DNA from 2 places in the Thermocrispum sp. genome. Region 2 is predicted to be linked to the other one. Evidence: riboswitches for the same ligand, from Rfam matches in the RefSeq annotation. Region 2 holds a riboswitch; the other holds the start of a gene.
What was found. A riboswitch is a leader RNA that binds a small molecule or an ion and turns the genes downstream of it on or off. The one in region 2 is predicted to bind cobalamin.
Positions count from the first base shown of each region.

Region 1: another riboswitch for cobalamin. It lies ahead of CXP56_RS10250 (ribonucleoside-diphosphate reductase subunit alpha); the one in region 2 lies ahead of metE (5-methyltetrahydropteroyltriglutamate--homocysteine S-methyltransferase).

Region 1 is NZ_PKFA01000045.1:44,752-54,611, forward strand. Features, by position in the region: gene CXP56_RS10245 (ribonucleotide-diphosphate reductase subunit beta) at 1-908, opposite strand, end outside; gene CXP56_RS10250 (ribonucleoside-diphosphate reductase subunit alpha) at 925-3,744, opposite strand; cobalamin riboswitch at 3,851-4,067, opposite strand; gene CXP56_RS10255 (FKBP-type peptidyl-prolyl cis-trans isomerase) at 4,129-4,503, opposite strand; gene CXP56_RS10260 (hypothetical protein) at 4,667-5,281, opposite strand; gene CXP56_RS10265 (nucleotidyltransferase family protein) at 5,380-5,967, opposite strand; gene CXP56_RS10270 (CaiB/BaiF CoA transferase family protein) at 6,272-7,510, shown strand; gene CXP56_RS10275 (FadR/GntR family transcriptional regulator) at 7,611-8,348, shown strand; gene CXP56_RS10280 (mycofactocin-coupled SDR family oxidoreductase) at 9,106-9,860, opposite strand, start outside.
Region 2 is NZ_PKFA01000057.1:95,470-105,329, forward strand. Features, by position in the region: gene CXP56_RS14635 (GyrI-like domain-containing protein) at 1-570, shown strand, start outside; cobalamin riboswitch at 790-1,009, shown strand; gene metE (5-methyltetrahydropteroyltriglutamate--homocysteine S-methyltransferase) at 1,133-3,403, shown strand; gene CXP56_RS14645 (zf-HC2 domain-containing protein) at 3,503-4,144, opposite strand; gene CXP56_RS14650 (sigma factor-like helix-turn-helix DNA-binding protein) at 4,206-4,814, shown strand; gene CXP56_RS14655 (vitamin K epoxide reductase family protein) at 4,762-5,355, opposite strand; gene CXP56_RS14660 (DsbA family protein) at 5,352-6,032, opposite strand; gene CXP56_RS14665 (TetR/AcrR family transcriptional regulator) at 6,269-6,925, opposite strand; gene CXP56_RS14670 (glycoside hydrolase family 113 protein) at 7,026-8,069, shown strand; gene CXP56_RS14675 (class I SAM-dependent methyltransferase) at 8,142-8,786, shown strand; gene CXP56_RS14680 (PP2C family protein-serine/threonine phosphatase) at 8,847-9,860, opposite strand, start outside.

The DNA.
Region 1 (9,860 bases), on a different contig from region 2:
TCGCACTGATCGGCGGTCAGGCCGAGGATGCCGCGCGGCATGGTGTCCCTGGCGTAGGCGACCTCCAGCTCGCACGCCTCGATCAGCATCTGCCGCACCTCCCGCTGGAAGTCCGCGCCCCACAGGTGCGGGTTCTCCAGCTTGATCTGGTTGATGCAGTCGATGCCGAAGTTCAGATGGATCGACTCGTCGCGCAGGATGTACTGGTACTGCTCGGCGATGCCGACCATCTTGTTACGCCGCCCGAGCGAGAGGATCTGCGCGAACCCGGTGTAGAACCACATGCCCTCGAACACCACGTAGAAGGCGATCAGGTCGCGCAGGAAGTCCTGATCGGCCTCGGCAGTTCCGGTGCGGAAGCTCGGGTCCTCCAAGTGCCGGGTGTACTGCAGTGCCCACGCGTCCTTGTCGGCGATGGACGGCACCTCGCGGTAGGCGTTGAACAGCTCGCCTTCGTCCAGCCCGAGGCTGGTGCAGATGTACTGGAAGGCGTGCGTGTGCACGGCTTCCTCGAACGCCTGCCGCAGCAGGTACTGGCGACACTCCGGGTTGGTGATGTTCCGGTAGACGGCCAGCACCAGGTTGTTGGCCACCAGGGACTCCGCGGTGGCGAAGAACCCGAGGTTGCGCTTGACCATCAGCCGCTCGTCCGGGGTCAGGCCGTCCGGTGACTTCCACAGCGCGATGTCGGCCTGCATCGACACCTCGGTGGGCATCCAGTGGTTGGCGCACCCGGCCAGGTACTTCTCCCACGCCCACCGGTACTTCATCGGCAGCAGCTGGTTGACGTCGGCGCGGGCGTTGATCATCGCCTTGTCCTCGACGTTGACCCGAGGGGCGCCGCGCTGGATCTCACCAAGGCCGGTGGCGTCGGCAATGGCGGTGTTGCTCGTCATGTCGCTGGTCATGCGGGTTCGTGCTCCTTTACTGGCAGGCTTCGCAGTCGGGGTCGTCGATGGCGCAGGCGGTCGGTTGCGGATCGGGACGGACGGCGGCCGGGACGGCTGCCACGGGAACCGCGTTGAGCTTGCCGTCGGTGCCGCGCAGCGTGCTCTTCTCCACGCTGGTGGCCGCCCTGGCCCGCAGGTAGTACGTGGTCTTCAGGCCGCTGCGCCACGCGAACCGGTACAGCTCGTCGAGCTTTCTCCCGCTGGGCTCGTGGATGTAGAGGTTGAGCGACTGGGCCTGGTCGATCCACTTCTGCCTGCGCGCGGCGGCCCGCACCAGCCACTTCGGGTCGATCTCGAACGCGGTGGCGTACCTGCGCTTGAGGTCGCCGGGCACCCGGTCGATGTGCTGGACGCTGCCGTCGAAGTACTTCAGGTCGGCGACCATGACCTCGTCCCACAGCCCGAGTTCCTTCAGCTCGCGCACCAGGTGCGGGTTGATCACGGTGAAGTCGCCGGACATGTTCGACTTCACGTAGAGGTTCTGGTACAGCGGCTCGATCGACTGGCTGACGCCGCAGATGTTGGCGATGGTCGCCGTGGGCGCGATGGCCATGACGTTCGAGTTCCGCATCCCGGTCGTGCGGACGCGTTCCCGCAGCGCGTCCCAGTCGAGCGTGGTCGTGTAGTCGACGTCGAGGTCACCGTCGCGGTGCTCGGCCAGGATCCGCAGCGAGTCGATCGGCAGGATGCCCCGGCTCCACAGCGACCCGTCGAACGTCTCGTACCGGCCACGCTCGGCGGCCAGCTCGCTGGAGGCCTCGATGGCGTAGTACGACAGGTGCTCCATGCTGCGGTCGGCGAACTCCACCGCTTCCGGCGAGTCGACCGGGAGCTTGCGGACGTGCAGCGCGTCGGCGTAGCCCATGAGGCCGAGGCCGACCGGGCGGTGCCGCAGGTTCGACCGCCTGGCCTGCGGGATCGTGTAGAAGTTGATGTCGATGACGTTGTCGAGCATGCGCACGGCGGTCCGGACCGTCTTGCGCAGCCGCTCGGTGTCCAGGCCGTCCGGCGTGACGTGCCTGGCCAGGTTCACCGACCCCAGGTTGCACACCGCGACCTCGTCCGGGCTGGTGTTCAGGGTGATCTCGGTGCACAGGTTGGACGAGTGCACCACCCCGCAGTGCTGCTGCGGCGAGCGCAGGTTGCACGGGTCCTTGAACGTGATCCACGGGTGGCCGGTCTCGAACAGCATGGTGAGCATGCGCCGCCACAGCTGCACCGCGGACACCCGGCGGAAGACCCGGATTTCGCCGCGGTCGGCCGCCTGTTCGTACTCGCGGTACCGCTTGCTGAACTGCTTGCCGTAGAGGTCGTGCAGGTCCGGCACCTCGTCCGGGGAGAACAGTGTCCACTCCGCGTCGGCTTCCACCCGGCGCAGGAACTCGTCCGGGATCCAGTTCGCGGTGTTCATGTCGTGCGTGCGGCGCCGGTCGTCACCGGTATTGCGCCGCAGCTCGAGGAATTCCTCGATGTCGATGTGCCAGGTCTCCAGGTAGGCGCAGGCCGCGCCCTTGCGCTTGCCGCCCTGGTTGACCGCCACCGCGGTGTCGTTGGCGATCTTCAGAAACGGCACCACGCCCTGCGACTGGCCGTTGGTGCCCCTGATGTGGGCGCCCATCCCGCGCACCGGCGTCCAATCGTTGCCCAGCCCGCCGGAGTACTTGGCCAGCAGCGCGTTGTTCCGATACGACTGGAAGATCGCGTCCAGGTCGTCCTCGACCGTGGTCAGGAAGCACGACGACAGCTGGGGGCGCGTGGTGCCGGCGTTGAACAGCGTCGGGGTCGACGCCATGAAGTCGAACGTGGACAGCAGGTGGTAGAACTCGACGGCCCGCGCCTCGCGGTCCTGCTCGCGCAGCGCCAGGCCCATGGCCACCCGCATGAAGAACGCCTGCGGCAGTTCGTAGCGGGTGCCGTCGTGGTGCAGGAAGTAGCGGTCGTAGAGGGTCTGCAGGCCGAGGAAGCCGAACTCCAGGTCGCGTTCCGGCCGCAAGGCGGCGGTGATCGTGGTCAGATCGAACTTCCCGAGTTCCGGATCGACCTGGCCGAGGTCGATCGCGCGGGCCAGGTAGGCGCGGAAGTACTCCGGGTAGTCCAGCTCCGCCTGGGTGGCCTCGCGGGCGCCGCCTGCCAGGAAGCTGAGCGCTTCCGCGCGCAGGTTGTTCAGTAGCAGCCTCGCGGTGACCTGCGAGTAGTTCGGCTCCCGCTCGACCAGCGTGCGGGCGGCCATCACCATGGCCACGCCGAGTTCGTCGTGGCTGATGCCGTCGTAGACGTTGCGGTCCAGCTCGGCCAGCACGGCTCGCGCGTCGGTGTCCGGCACCCCGTCGACCGCTTCCGCGACGACCGCGGCGATCCGTTCCCGGTCCAGCGGTTCGAGCGTGCCATCCGGTCCCTTCACCCGGACCGTGGGCGCGGACGCGGTGGCCCCGGTCTCCTGCCGACGCGCCTTGGCCCGTTCTTCCCGGTAGAGCACGTAGGCGCGGGCGACCGCGTGGTGACCTCCCCGCATCAGGGCGAGCTCCACCTGGTCCTGGATCTGCTCGATGTGCAACGACCGGGCACCGTGGCGCAGCAGCGCATCCCGCACCTGCGCGGTCAGCTCCTCGACCAGATGGTGCACCCGGGACGACGAGGCGGCGTCGGTGCCTTCGACGGCCAGGAAGGCCTTGGTCATCGCCACCGCGATCTTCGATTCGTCGAACGGCGACGTGGACCCGTCGCGCCGGATCACCGTCACCGTGGACGGCGCTTCCGGCTGCGTGCGGGCCGGGGTCGGGTCGGCTAGTGTCACGGCTCTCTCCTCGCGAGCTCGGCAACCTCCAGCCCGCGACCGCAAGCACGCGCACGACCGCCATGGCCGCGCGACCGCCCTCGCGGTCTGCGGACGGCGCGCACCGGCGGTGCGCGCACCGATGGCAGGTCTTCGGACTTGCGGGCATGCCGGGACCACGCCCAGGCTCCTACTGGCCGTCGCTTCCCAGGCGCTTGCTACCCAGTGCTTGGTTGACGGCGGTCGTTCCCGCTCACCGCTGCGGGGCAGTTCCGGATTCGCACCGGATTCCCTCTTGCCCCACCGCTGCCGGGCAGCGGTGGACCATCGGCACAGCAAACACTACATGTTGTGGTGCCAAACGGGATTGAACCCCAGAAAATGTGGCGTGTCGCGCTTGCGCGCCTACTCCACGCCGAGTAGGTCGACCACGAAGACCAGCGTCTCGTTGGGTCGGATGGCACCGGGGACACCGGACGGGCCGTAGCCGAGATGGGGCGGGATGGTGATCCGGCGGCGGCCGCCGACCTTCATGCCCTTGACGCCCAGCTCCCAGCCCTTGATGACCTGCGAGGCGCCGAGCGTGAACGTGAACGGCTCGTCGCGGTTCCAGGACGCATCGAACTCCGTCCCGGTGGAGTGGGCGACGCCGACGTAGTGCACGGTCACCTGCGCACCGACGGTGGCCTCGGCACCGTCACCCACCTGCAGGTCGTCGATCTCCAGCAGACCGGAGGGGGCGCCGGGGGCGATGGTGACTTCTGGCTTGGTCGGCGTCATGGTGCCTCCTTGGGTTGACCGGGAAGCTCCATCCAACACCACGGCCGCCACGCGCACCCCGCCACCTCCAGCCCGGCAGCACTCGCAAACACGAGCGTCCGACGACCACCACGCGTACGCCAGCACTTCGTGTCCGCGCTCGAAGCTCAGGCGGGGCGCCGCATCAGTGCGGCGGTCCCCAGCCCTGCTGCGGCTGAGCTGGCTGGCCACCCGACGGACCCCATCCGGGCTGCTGGTGATACGGCTGCCCGGACTGCGGCCCGTAGGCCGGCGGCTGCGGACCGAACCCTTGTCCGGGCTGCGGACCGTATCCCGGCACCGCCTGATGGGGCGCGAAACCAGGTGCGGACTGCTGTGGCCCGTACGCGGGTGCGGGGTGCTGCGGACCGAAACCCTGGCCGGGCTGCTGCTGGGCGATCCCTTGCTGCGCGTCGAACCCGGGCGGTGGCGGGCCGTAACCCTGCGGCTGCTGCCCGACCGCAGGCGTGGCCTGTGCTTTCGGCTTGCGGAACAGCATGACCGACCAGATCGTCCCGCCGACCGACATCGCCGCACCCAAGCCCACCAGCAGCCAGCCGGTGGCGATGTTGTCCTTCCGCTGTTCCTCCATGGTGCGGGTCGCGGTGACCCGGCCCCGCTTGGTCTCCTCGCACACCTGGTTGGGGCTGGTCATCTCCTGGCTGCCGCACATGACGCGGTCGTCGGTCAGCTGAAAGATCCCGCCGCCCAGCAATCCGATGCCGATGATCGCGACGAAGACCGCCTTGATGCGATCCATGTTCGTGAACCTTTCCCCCGGGTACGCGGGCGACATCATGACAGACGAACGCGCACCGCGCCGCTCGATTGCCACGGAATGCGGATGTGGGTGATGTCTCAGGACCGCGCTTCCAGCGTGGCGAGGTCGTCCGGGGTGTCGACGTCGGCCGGATCGCCCAGGCCGGTGCAGTCGATTTCGACCACGTCGTCGGCATGCCGGCGCAGGTAAGCGCGAGCGCCCGCGTCGCCGTGGGCGGATTCGGCGACCCCCGCCCAATGCGTGCGGCCAAGCAGCACCGGATGCGCTCGACGGCCGTGGTAGACGGCCATCGCCAACTGCGCACCCTCGGCACAGGCCTGCACCATGCGGCGTATGACGGCGGGGCCGACCAGCGGCTGGTCGACCAGCGTGATCACCGCGGCCTCCGCGTCGACGGGCAGCGCGGCAAGGCCTGCGCGCAGGGACGACGCCAGCCCGGTCGCCCAGTCGGGGTTCTCGACCACCCGAGCCGGCGCGTGGGCCAGGGCTTCCCGCACCCGCTCGGCAGCGGCGCCGATCACCACCACGACCGGGTCGCACCCGGCTTCGGCCAGGGCCGCCGCGCCCCGCTGGGCCAACGGCTCCCCGGCGAACGACACCAACGCCTTCGGGCGGCCGAACCGCGTTCCCGCACCGGCAGCCAGCAACACTCCCGCCACGGCCACCGGCGCAGCATAACCCCGGCCGAGAAGATTCGAACTCGGCGCGGAACGCATCTTTCGCCAGACGACGGCTACGTTGCGGACGCCAGTTCGGTGTCTTGCGCGGCCGGTGTCCTGGTCATCTCGGTGATCACGCCTTCCGCTCCCGGAACAGGCCCGGAGCACGTCGCATGGTTCGCAGGCGACATGAGCGGTGCGGCTCCTCGGCCCGTTCCGTCACCCTGGCCGGCCGGCCCGATCGACGGCCCCACACCCGGCCTGCTAATGCTACTATTCATAAGCATTAATTAGGAGGAGAGGACGTGACATGACCGGTCCCGCCGGGCAGGCACCCGACACCCAGGGCTCCCCATCTCCCGGGCCGCTCGCCGGCGTCCGAGTCGTCGAGCTGGGCTCGATGTACGCCGCCCCGACCGCCGGACGCATGCTTCGCGACTTCGGCGCGGACGTCGTCAAGGTCGAGGACCCGCAGAACGGTGATTTCGCCAGACAGTGGCAACCGTCCCACGAGGGTCTGGCCATCGGCTACGCGCGCCTCAACTCCGGCAAGCGCTCGGTCGGCATCGACATGCGCCAACCGGAAGGACGCGCGGTCGCCGAGCAGCTGATCGTGAGCGCCGACGTGGTCATCGAGAACTTCCGTCCCGGACGCATGGAGGCCTGGGGGCTGGGCTACGAGCAGCTCTCGGCGAAGAATCCCCGCCTGGTGATGACCAGGGTGAGCGGCTTCGGCCAGACCGGCCCCTACGCCAACCGCCCCGGGTTCGGCACCGTCGCCGAGACGATGTCCGGCTTCGCCTTCCTCAACGGGTGGCCGCACACGCCGCCCACCGCGCCACCGTTCGGGTTCGCCGACTCGATCGCGGGGATCTCCGCCGCGTTCGGCACCGCGATGGCGCTTTACCGGCGGGAGCTGACCGGTCAGGGATCCGAGGTCGACGTGGCACTGTACGAGCCGCTGATGTTCATCCTCGGCGACGCCGTCCTCAACTACACCGCAAGCGGCACCATCATGCAGCGACACGGCAATGCCTCCGGCGCCGCTTCGCCACGCGGCATCTACCAGGCGGCCGACGGCGGCTGGCTCTCGATCGCCGCGTCCAACCAGACGATCGCGATGCGGCTGTTCGACGCCATGGGCATGCCGGAGCTGAAAGAGGACGAAAGGTTCGCCACCAACGCCGCGCGGATGGCCAACAACGAGGCGATGCAGCAGATCGTCATCGACTGGGTCGGCTCGCGCCCGCGCGACGAAGCGCTGGCGATCCTGGAGAAGTACGAGGTCGTGGCGGCACCGGTGAACGACGCCAAGGACATCACCGAGGACCCGCACTTCCGCGAACGAACCCTGGTCGAGCTCGCCAACACCGTGTTCGGCAAGGCGATGATGCCCGGCCCGGTCCTCCACTTCGGCGACTACGCAGGTCCGACGTACGACGGGGTCGCCGCGATCGGCGAGCACACGAAGGAGGTTTTGGTCGACGAACTGGGGCTTGCCCCAGACCACGTGGCACAGCTTGCCCAAAAGGGCATCGTCAGCGGCTGACCAGGCCGCCGGCACGGAAAAACCGGCGAACCGGTATGATCATCCCTATGATTGAACCACATCGTGGGGCGGTCTGGTCAAGTAGCGAAGGGACTTCCGCATGACATCCACCTCATTGCGGCCGCAGAAGACCGCGATGTTGGTGGCGCAGCGCATCGTCGCCGACATCCACTCACGGGGCAACAAGATCGGCGACCGGCTGCCCCCCGAGCGCGTGATGCTGGAGAAGTACGAGGTCGGGCGCGGCACCCTGCGTGAGGCGCTGCGCTTCCTCGAGCTGCAGGGCGTCATCACGCTGCGGCCCGGGCCCGGCGGCGGGCCCGTCGTGGTTCAGCCCGACGCGTCCAGCCTGGCCACGTCGCTCACGCTGTTGCTGCAATTCTCCGACGCACCGTTCCGCACGATCGCCGAGGGCAGGCTCGGTCTGGAGCCGATCATGGCACAGCTGGCCGCGGAGCGGATGGACGACGAGGCTCTTGCCACGCTCAAGGAGAGCGTGGACAACATGCACGCCAACCTGGACAACCAGGCGATCTTCCTGGAGGAGAACAAGCGCTTCCACGACGTGATCTCGCAGGGTTCGGGCAACGCCATGTTCGCCCTGCTCGTGGACGCGCTGCTGGGCATCCTGGACGGCTCCGCCATCGGCATCGACTACCCGGAACCCCGGCGCGTCGCGGTGCACAAGGCGCATCTGCGGATCTACCAGGCGATCGAGAAGCACGACCCGGAGGAAGCGGCGGCGACGATGCGCGATCACATCAAGGAGTACCTGCGCTACGCCGAGAAGAAGTTCCCCGAGGTGCTCGACGCGCCGATCGTCTGGGGCCGCCCCTGATCCCCATCGCCTCAGAACGCTTGGCGCTGCTCCTCTCGGTCCGGGTTACCCGAGCTGCCCATCAGCGCCAGGCGCCTGAGCGGTCCGGTTCCCCATAAGCGCCGGGTGCCTGGGTGGTCCGGTTCCCATAAGCGCCGGGTGCCTGGGTGGTCCGGTTCCCCCATCGTCTCGGGGCAGCTGGGCGCCCCGATCCGGGCTGTTTCTCACCGCCTGAAGTCCAGCGTGGTGAGCCGCTGCCAGGCCCGGCCTCCGGCAACACCTGAACCGTATCCCGGGAATCGACACTCGGGCGCCGAGCACGAGCGGCCGCCGGCCACCCCTGATCCTGGCCGCTTCGCGGGCACCCGCGCTGTCCTGACCCCGCATCACCTCGGGACATCCGGGCCTCCGCCGCCAATCCCATGGCTCAGAACCACCGTGCCACCCCGATCCCCATCAGAACCGGACGCCCGGGACACCCCTGACCCCGCATCATCGCAGGAATCCACGCCACCACCAATCCAGTGCCCATCGGCGCGAGGCACCCGGACCGTCCCCGAATCCGATCGTTCCGGACCGCCAGGGCCGACCCTGCGCGGGCGACCGGACAGTGCCACCGCTCCCACCTGGCACCGCCCGCACCCTCCGCCCCTCATCGACCGGGACGCCGTGGCCGCCCCGGTCACCACGTCTCCGGGCACCGGGGCGCCCGATCCCAGGCTTGGCACGCGCCAGGTCCGGCCACCGCGCCCGGGTGGCCGGACCTGATGCTTCGGGCCTACTTGACGAAAGCGCCCGCGTCCACCGGGAGCGTCACCCCGGTGATGTACCGCGCCTCGTCGCTGGCGAGGAACAGCAGCGCGTTGCTGATGTCGTCGCACTCCACCCACGGGACCGGCAGCGTGTTCAGCGACATGAAGCCCGGCATGGCCTTCTCCTGGGTGGGCTCCGGGTCGTCCGGCGCGAACATCCCCCAGGTGCCGGGGTTCTGGATCATGATCGTGTCGACGTTGGTCGGGTGGATGGTGTTCACCCGGATGCGGTACGGACCGAGCTCGTTGGCCAGCGTGCGCATCAACCCGACGATGCCGTGCTTCGCCGAGACGTAGTGCGCAACGTGCTGAATGCCCTTCAGCCCGCCGATGGAGCTGGTGAACGTGATGCTGCCGCCGGAGCCCTGCTCGATGAGTTTCGGGATCGCCACCTTGGCCGTGTGGAAGACACCGGTCAGGTTGACGTCGATCATGTCCTTCCACTGCTCCGCGGTGAGCTCCCACGCCTTGCCGTAGGAGGCGATACCCGCGTTGGCGACGACGGCGTCGATCCGGCCCAGCTCGGCCACGCCTTCGTCGAAAGCGGCCTGCAACGCATCCAAGTCACGGACGTCGGCCTTGCGCGCCACCACCCGCCGGCCGGTGGCCTCCACCAACTTCGCCGTCTCGTCGAGCTCGGCCTTCGTCGCCAGGTTGTACCACGGACTCACCGTGGCGATGTCCTCGCAGATGTCCACCGCGATGATGTCCGCGCCCTCCT
Region 2 (9,860 bases):
AGCGGGGAGTTCCGCGTCGTCGACGTTCCGCCGCTGCAGTACCTGATGATCGACGGATACGGCGATCCGAACACCAGCGCGTCCTTCCGGGAAGCGGTCGAGACGCTGTTCCCGCTGGCCTACAAGCTGAAGTTCGCCAGCAAGCAGGAGCTGGGCCTGGACTACGTCGTCATGCCGCTGGAGGGCTTGTGGTGGGCGGACGACATGGACAGCTTCACCACCGCGCGGGACAAGTCCAAGTGGCATTTCACCGTGATGATCATGCAGCCGGAGTGGATCACCGGCGACATGTTGCAGGCCGCGAAACGGAAGGTGGCCGCGGCCGGGCAGGCGCCCCGGCTCGACGAGGTGCGTCTGGAGACCCTGGAGGAGGGCCGGTGTGTGCAGACGCTGCACATCGGGCCGTTCGACGAGGAGGCCGAGACGCTGGCGACGATGCACCACGACGTCATCCCGGCCCAGGGTTTCGCGCTGACCGGCAAGCACCACGAGATCTACCTGTCCGATCTGCGGCGGGCCGCGCCGGACAAGTTGCGCACCATCCTGCGGCAGCCGGTGCGCCCGGCGTGACGGCTGCCGCGGCCCGTGGGTGGGCGCCGCTGGTGGCCGTGGTGTCGGTTGCGTGCCTGTCCTGTGTTGTCTGTGTGGCTGGGCCGTGGCGAGTGCTGGCTGGTGGTCGTGGTGTCGGTTGCGTGCCCGTCCTGTGCTGCCTGCGCGGCTGGGTCGTGGCGAATGCGCCGCTCGGGGGCCGGGCTTTCCACGACGTGGCCGGGCTTGCCCGGCGGGACTAGGCTGACTGTCGCCGATGGTCCGCCTCCGCGCCGCGCGGAGGCGGGGCAAGAGGGAACCCGGTGCGAATCCGGGACTGCCCCGCAGCGGTGAACGAGAACGACCACCGTCATCGAAGCACTGGGCGTGCGCATCGCCTGGGAAGCGACGGCCAGTAGGTCCACCGGTCGCCCGGTGGGTGCTCGTGAGTCCGAAGACCTGCCATCGGCGCGCACGCCGCCGGCGTGCGCTGGTCCGGCGCCACTCGGGTGGGCTTGCGGACACGCCCTCGTGAGCCAAGGGCGCCCTGCCTGCTGCCCGCGCGGCGCCGGCGCGTCCATTCCAGCTCGCGAGGAGAGAGCGAATGACCGAAACCGCCATCGGCGCCACCGTGCTGGGGTACCCGCGGATCGGGCCGAACCGGGAACTCAAACGCGCCGTCGAAAGCTACTGGTCCGGCGACCTGGACGAGCCCGCACTGCAAGCCGTCGCCGCCGAGCTGCGCCACGCGACGTGGCGGGAACTGTCCGATGCCGGTCTGGACAGCGTTCCCGGCAACACCTTCTCCTACTACGACCACGTGCTCGACACCGCGGTGATGGTCGACGCCATCCCGCAGCGGTATCGCGACCTGGGCCTCGGCGATTTCGACACGTACTTCGCGATGGCCAGGGGCACGACCGAGGTGGCGCCGCTCGAGCTGACCAAGTGGTTCGACACCAACTACCACTACCTGGTCCCCGAGCTCGGTCCAGCCACCTCGTTCCGGTTGCGCAACGACGTCCCGGTGCAGGACTACCGGCAGGCCGCGCAGGCCGGGATCACCACCCGCCCGGTGCTGCTGGGACCGGTGACGTTCCTGCTGCTGGCCAAACCGGCGCCGGGTTCCGAGCCGGGGTTCACCACGTTGAGCTTGCTCGAGCCGTTGGTGGAGGCCTACGCCGACCTGCTGACCCAGCTCGCCGCGGCGGGAGCGGAATGGGTCCAGCTCGACGAACCGGCGTTCGCGGCGGACCGTTCCGCCGCCGAACTGGCCGCGCTGCGCCGCGCCTACGACCGGCTTGCGTCCCTGCCGCACCGTCCCAAGCTGCTGGTCACCGGCTACTACGGTGACCTCGGCGACGCGCTGCCGGTGCTGGCCTCGACCGCGGTGGAAGCGATCGCGGTCGATCTCGTGGCGGGGCCAGGGGCGGCGGAACGGATTCCGGCGATTCCCGGGTTGCGGAGCAAGATCGTGGTGGCCGGGCTGGTCGACGGACGCAACATCTGGCGGACGGACCTGCGTGCCGCGCTGGAGCAAGTCGAGCCGATGCGCGACGCAGTAGCGGGCCTGGCGGTGTCCACGTCGTGTTCGCTGCTGCACGTTCCCTACGACCTGGCGAGGGAAACCGACCTGGATCCGGCGTTGCGCGAGCGGCTGGCGTTCGCCAGGCAGAAGCTCGCCGAGGTCGTGGTGCTCGGCCGGGCGCTCCGTGGCGAGGACGTGGCGGCGGAGGTGGAAGACGCCGCGGCGGCCGTCGAGCGCGGGCGGAGCGCCGCACGCCGGGACGAGACCGTTCGCCGGCGCCTGGCCGAGCTTTCCCCAGCGGACCGTGCCAGGCCCCCGTACCACGAACGAGCGGCCGCGCACCGTCAGCGGCTGGACCTGCCGCCGCTGGCGTGCACCACGATCGGTTCCTTCCCGCAGACCCGGCGGGTCCGCAAGGCCAGAGCCGACCTGCGGGCGGGACGCATCGACCAGCAGACCTACCGGCAGCTGATGCGCGCCGAGATCGAGTCGGTCGTGCGCCTGCAGGAGGAGATCGGGCTCGACGTGCTGGTGCACGGTGAACCCGAGCGCAACGACATGGTGCAGTACTTCGCCGAGCGGCTGGAGGGCTTCGCGACCACCCAGCACGGATGGGTCCAGTCCTACGGCACGCGCTGTGTTCGTCCGCCGATCCTGCACGGGGACGTCAGCAGGCCGGGGCCGATCACCGTGGAGTGGAGCAAGTACGCGCAGTCGCTGACCTCCCGTCCGGTCAAGGGCATGCTGACCGGCCCGGTCACCATCCTGGCGTGGTCCTTCGTGCGGGACGACCAGCCGCTGGCCGCCACCGCCGACCAGGTCGCCCTGGCGCTGCGCGACGAGATCGCGGATCTGGAGGCCGCCGGGTTGTCCGTCGTCCAGGTCGACGAGCCCGCGCTGCGCGAGCTGCTACCGCTGCGGGAGCGCGACCGCAAGGCGTATCTGGACTGGGCGGTCGGCGCCTTCCGGCTGGCGACCGGCGGGGCGAGCCCGGGCACGCAGATCCACACCCACCTCTGCTACTCCGAGTTCGGCGACGTGATCACCGCGATCGACGCGCTCGACGCCGACGTCACCACGATCGAGGCGGCGCGCTCCCGTATGGAGGTGCTCGACGACCTGGCGGACGCCGGCTTCGCCCGCGGTGTCGGACCGGGTATGTACGACATCCACTCCCCGCGGGTGCCTAGCGTCGAAGAAGTCGGGGAGCTGCTGGACGCGGCGTTGCGCGTGGTGCCCAGGGAACGGCTGTGGGTCAATCCCGACTGCGGGCTGAAGACCCGCGCGTACGCCGAAGTCGAACCGGCCTTGCGGAATCTGGTGCAGGCAGCCCGAGCCCGTCGCTGACCTCGGCGCGGTCGGTCTTGTGCGGCGGGCGGGCGCCGATCTGTCCGGTGCTCGCCCGCTCCACCACCTGCTGCATGGATGACGACGTGCTTGCCGCCGTCACGGCGCCGGCTCCGGCAGTTGCCCGGGCAAGCCGTCGAAAGCGGCCGCCGGCGCTGCGCAGCGCCGGCTCCGGTAGACCGCGTAAAGCAGGCCGGATGCGACCAGGACAGGCAGGTGGGCCAGCACGTCGGACACGGTGACCAGCCCTGCGGCGAGATCGAGCGCGGCAAGCACCGTCAATACCCCGGTGAAGCACACCATCACCGGGAGCATGGCCGCCGCGTAGCGCGGCCGCGCGGCGGCGACGAACAGCCCGACGGCCAGCGCCAGTGTGCACGTCGCGGTCTCCTGGACCAGGCGGCTGGAGGTCGTGCCTGCCTGGTGCACGGGACCGGGCTCCGCCAGCAGCTCGGCCATCCCCAGCCCGCCGATGACCAGCGCGAGCACCCCCAGTGCCGCGCGGGTTCCGGTGTCGTCCGCCTTGGCCGGGCGGTGGCGGGCCAGCACCGCGGCGGCCAGGTCGGGGCCGGTGGCCACCGGCCGGACGCGCAGCCGCCTGGTCAGCTGATCCGCCTGGGTGTGCCACTGCCTGCACTCGCCGCACTGCGCCAGGTGCCGGTCGACATGCTCACGCAGGGCGGGCTCGGCTTCGCCGTCCAGACGCGCCGACAGAGCCTCACGGGAAGTTTCGCAGTCCACGAAGACATGGTGGGTCGAACGGCGACGCAATTCCAGCCCGTGCCCAATACCATCCGACGCAATGAACGACGATCTCGACGGGGTGACCAGCCTGGCGCTGGATGCGCGCGCCGGTGATCGCGGCGCGCTGGCCCGGTTCGTGCGCGCCACCCAGCACGACGTGTGGTGGTTCGCGGCGCTGCTGGCAGACGTCGGGGTCGCCGGGAAGCTCGCGGTGGAGACTTTCGAGCGGGCGATGGCCGTCCTGCCTCGGTACTCCGGGCGCTTGTCGGCGCGGACCTGGCTGCTCGCCATCGCTCGCCGCGTCGTGCTCGAGCACCTCCGCTGGGGCGGCACGCGTTCGCAGGCCGCGCCCGCCACCCCGCGGCCGGGCGGGGCAGGAGAGCAGCCGCCAGCCGGGGCCGACGATCTCGTCGAGGCGAACCTGCTGCTCGGCACCCTCGATCACGATTGCCGCGAAGCAGTGGTGCTGACGCAGACCCTCGCACTGCCGTATGGGGAAGCCGCCGTGGTCGTGGGCTGTTCGGTGGCCACGATCCGCTCGCGAGTGGCCAGGGCCCGCGCTCAGCTGGTGCGAGCCGCCGGGCATCACGCGGCCGCGGGCGCGGGGTCGCAACTCACACCAGACTGGTCCAGTACGACCAGAATCTCTGCACCACCAGCGCGATGATCACCACGTACCACAACGCGAGGATCGCGCTGTGTACGCGGCGCAGCGGCGCCAGCGCCGGCCAGGCGTCCAGTGCCGAGTACCAGAAGATCGGGATCGTGACCGCCCAGACGACCATGCAGTAGGGGCAGAGCGCGCCGATGTCGTAGAGACTGCTCGCGATCAGCCAGTGGATGAACACCACCGCCACGGTGCTGCCCGCGACCATGCCGGCGCGGTACCACCGCGGCGGGCGGAATCCGGCGAGCATCGCGACGCCGGTGGTGACCACCACGGCGAAGCCGCCGATTCCGAGCAGCGGGTTGGGGAAGCCGAGCACCGCGGCCTGCGAGCTGTCCATCACCGACCCGCAGGACAACACGGGGTTGAACGAGCAGGTCGGGATGTAGTCGGGATCGCGCAGCCTGGCGATCTTCTCCAGAGTCAGCGCGCCCGACGCCAGCAGTCCGATGCCGCCCGCGATGACGTACAGCCACGCCAGCCCGCGGGACGGGGCGGCAGCCTCCGCGGCAGGCCGGCCGGTCTCAGTTCGTGTGCTCATCCCAGCGCCTTGTCCAGTTCCGCGCGCAGCTGACGTTCGACGTCGGCGAAGGTCTCCCCGGACGGCTCGAACCGTTTCCCGTTGATGAAGAACGTCGGCGTCGCCTCCACCCCGAGCTTCTCACCGTCGGCCATGTCGCGCTGCACCTTCTTGCTCACATCGGCCGCCTCGATGTCCGCGCGGAACTGTGCGACGTCCAGGCCGATCTCGCGGGCGTAGCGCTCGAACTGGCGCGCTGCTTCCTTCGGGTCCGATCGCAGGGACTCGCCTTGCACGGCCCAGTCCGTCCAGTTCTGGTACAGCTTCGTGTACATCTCGGCGAACTTGTCCTGCTTGCCCGCGGCCTCGGCGGCGCGTGCGGCCAGGGGGGCCAGCGGGTGAATGTCCAGCGGAAAGTTGCGTGGCACGAACGTGATGCGGCCCGCGTAGTCCTTCTCGATCTTGCTGGTGATGTTGCGGTAGTAGGCCGCGCACGCCGAGCACTGGTAGTCCAGGAACTCGACCAGCGTGACCTGGGGACCGTCGGGGTCCGCCTCGCTCAACGTGTGGGCGTCCTCGGGTACCAGCGTCTCGGACGGGGCGGCCGCGGTCGTGCCGTTGTCGTCATCGCCGCCGAAAAGCAGGATCGCGCCGAAGACGACCAGCGCGAGCACGACCACCACGCTGGTGAGAATCACGTTGATCGACGGTCGGCGGGGGCCGTCCAGCGGGCTCCGCCGGCGGGGCGACTGGGTGGGCATGTGTCTTCCTCACTCCTGACCAATCACGCTCACCGACATCGTCGACAGCAGGGTGCACAGTTCCGGTGAAGTCCCGGTACCGTCACACGGACGGGTTTTCCCATGGACTCGCTCGATGGGCCCGCAAAGACACCGAAGGTGCCCGCTCAGGCGGCCGGCGCGGTGACGCCCGGCTACCCCTCCGAAGAACCCCCGGCACAGGCGTCTTCCGCGGCCTCGAGTGCCGGAGCGAGCTGGCGCAGTGCCTCGGTGAGCAACGTGGCGAGCGAACCGGACGGCACCATCAGCGCGCTGCTCGTGGCGGCCGGCTGCACCCATCTGCGGAGCGCCACCCGCACGGCGGACGCGACACCGGCGGCCAGCACTTCCGCCTTCAGGCGCCGCGTGTCCTCGTCGCCGCCCAGCCTGGCCGCGATCGCGTTGGCCAGTGGCGCCTCGATCGCGGTCGCCGACTCCAGGTAGGCCTGCCGCACGCCGGGGTGGCCGGTGATGGTGAGCAAGGTGTCCCGGTGCCGCTCGGACGGCTCGGTGAATTCGCTGACCACGGCGTTGATCACCGCCTCGGCGAGGCCGGCCGTCGCCGGCTGGTTCGCCAGCGCTTCGGCGACGCGCTGCTCGCGTTCGGCCGTCACCGCGGCCACGATGGCCTGCTCCCGGCTGGCGAAGTAGTTGTTGTAGGTCCGCGGGGAGACCCCGGCGGCGTCGGCGATGTCCTCCACCCGTACCTGGTCCACGCCGCGTTCCAAGGCCAGCCGCAGGGCGGCCTCGCGGAGGGCTTTGCGCGTGGCCTCCTTCTTCCGTTCCCGCAAACCACCGGTTCGGCTCGGCACGTGGCCAGTGTCGCACGAATCTTGCGTGTGCGCAAACTTGCGTGCACGCAACTTTTTCCGTACCGTGGCCGTCGCCCACAGGACTGGAAGGGATCGGGCGATGCGAATCAAGGGAATGACCTACGACACCGGCTTCATCCGGCCGGGCAACTGCTCGCGAGAGCACTTCGACCCGGCCACCGTGCGCCGGGAACTGACCATCATCCGCGACGACCTGCACTGCAACGCCGTGCACATCGTGGGTGGTGACCCGGGCCGGCTCGAGCTCGCCGCGCAGTGCGCCGCCGAGCTCGGCCTCGCCGTCTGGTTCTCGCCGTACCCGCTCGAGCTCGATCGTCACCAGATGCTCGAACTGTTCGCCGACTGTGCCCAGCGGGCCGAGCGGCTGCGGCGACAGGGCGCGGACGTCGTGTTCGTCACCGGGGTGGAGCTCACCGTGATGAACCCGGGGTTCGTGCCGGGAAACGATCCGGCCGAACGCGTCGCAGCACTGGTGAGCGACCCGAAGCTGCGCGCGGAGAACTTCGCCGGGGTCAGTGCCCGGCTCAACGACTTCCTGGCCGAAGCGGTCGCGGTGGTCCGGGAGCACTTCGCCGGGCCGCTCACCTACGCGTGCATTCCGTTCGAGCGGGTCGACTGGTCGCAGTTCGACTACGTCGCGGTCGAGCTCATGCGCACCGCCGAGGTGCAGGACAGGTTCGTCGACGCGGTACGGAACCTCGTCGCCCAGCCCAAGCCCGTGGTGATCACCGGCTTCGGCACGGCCACCTGGAAGGGCTCCGCGGACATCGCGCCGCGCAGCATGGAGATCGTCGACTGCGACGAGCACGGGCGTCCGCTCAGGATCAACGGCGACTACGTCCGCGACGAGGAAGGGCAGGCCACCTACCTGCGGGAGCTGTTGGAGATCTACGACGAGGCAGGGGTCGAGGGGACGTTCCCGTTCCTGTTCGCGCTGGAGTCGTACCCGCATCGTCCCGACGACCCGGAGCGGGACCTGGACCTGGCCAGCGTCGGGATCGTGAAGGTGCTCGAGAACGGGCGCGGCGAGACGTATCCGGACATGGCGTGGGAGCCGAAGGCCGCGTTCACCGCCGTGGCCGACTACTACCGGAAGCAGGACGACCGACGCCGAAGCCGGTGACGGGGGAGCGGGCGGAGGAACATCGGCCGGGGGCGTTCCTCCGCCCGCTGCGGCTGCTGCGATGATCCGAGTGTGGACAGTGTGCAGGAGGCGTATCGCAAGCGGGCCGCGGAGTACATCGAGCGACTGGGCAGCATCGACGCGACCGCGGAGGACGACCGCCGCCTGGTCCGCTCCTGGGCGCGCGGGCTCCCCAAGGGGCTGGTCCTGGACGTCGGATGCGGCCCCGGCCACTGGACGCACTGGCTGCGCCTGCAGGGCGTGAAGGTGGCGGGAATCGACCCGGCCCAGGAGTTCATCGCGCATGCGCGGCAGCACTATCCGGACGCCGACTTCCGGCTCGGGCGCGCCGAGCACCTGGATCACGCCGACGGCAGCCTGGCCGGGATTCTCGCCTGGTACTCGCTCATCCACCTGCCACCGCCCTGCATCCCGGACGTGCTCGCCGAGTTTGCCCGGGCGCTCAAGCCGAACGGCGGGCTGCTGCTCGGCTTCTTCACCGGCGACAAGGTCGAGCCGTTCGACCACCAGGTGACCACGGCGTACTACTGGCCGGTCGACGAGCTGGAGCAGCTGGTCCGCGACGCCGGGTTCGACGTGCTGCGCAAGGAGACCAGGAAGGACACGGATGCCCGGTCGCACGGAGCGATCTCCGCGCGACGCTCGGCCGGATCCGGCAACGGAAGCCGCCGGGCAGGCACGGACGGCGGTTCGTGACGCGGCCGCGTGTCCGGGCGAAGAGACCGATCCGGCGGTGTGCGTGCCCGCGCGGCCCGGCTACTCGGTCCGGCGCAGCACCAACAGCGCCACGTCGTCGTCCGGGGTGCTGTTGCCCACCAGGTCAGCCATGATTCGCGCGCACACGCCTTCCGGATGGTCCGGCGTCACCAGCTGGCACAGCCGGTGGATGCCTTCGTCGATCGACTCGCCCCGGCGTTCCACCAGCCCGTCGGTGTAGCACACCAGCACCGCGCCGGGCTCGAGATCCACCGGGTTGGTGCGGCGGGGGACCGGGCGGAGATCGGAGTGCATCGGCGGGTCCACCGGGATCGCCGCCGGTGCCGCAGGCGAATGCGCCGAGGCCACGATCGGCCGCAGGTGTCCCGCGCTGGACATCCATGCGCGGCCGCCTGCCGCATCCAGCACCGCGTACCCGACGGTGGCCATGCCGTTGGCCTCGAAGTGGAAGATGTTGCGGCTCAACCGGATCAGTGTGTCGGCGGGGTCGCTGCTTTCGATCGCGTACGCCCGCAGCGCGCTGCGGATCCGCCCCATCACCGTGGCGGCGCCCAGCCCGTGCCCGGCGACGTCGCCGATGGCGACCCCCCAGCGGCCGTCCAGCAGCTCGAACACGTCGTACCAGTCCCCGCCGACGCCGGTGCGTGAGCCCGGCACGTACCGCGCTGCCAGTTCGAACCCGGGAACGTGCGGCAACCGCGGCGGAAGCAGGCTGCGTTGCAGCGCTAAGGCGGCCGCCCGGTCGATGGCCATCAGCTGGGCCCTGGTGGTCAGCGCGATCCAGTCGGCGGCCAGCTGCAGCACGTGCTCGTCGTTGTCGCTGAACGTGCGCTCGCGCAACGACCCGACGTGCAGCACGCCGATCAGCTTCGAGCCGGCCAGCAGCGGCACGCCGAGCATGGATCGCAGGCCCTTTTCCCACAGCAGCGGATTGGCCACGGTGGTCGGATCGACGTGCCGCAGGTGGATCGGTTTCCGTTCGGCGGCGACTCGCCCGGCGAAGCCCGCCCCGAGTTCCACCCGCACGCCCTGCTGGACTTCTTCCTCCAGCCC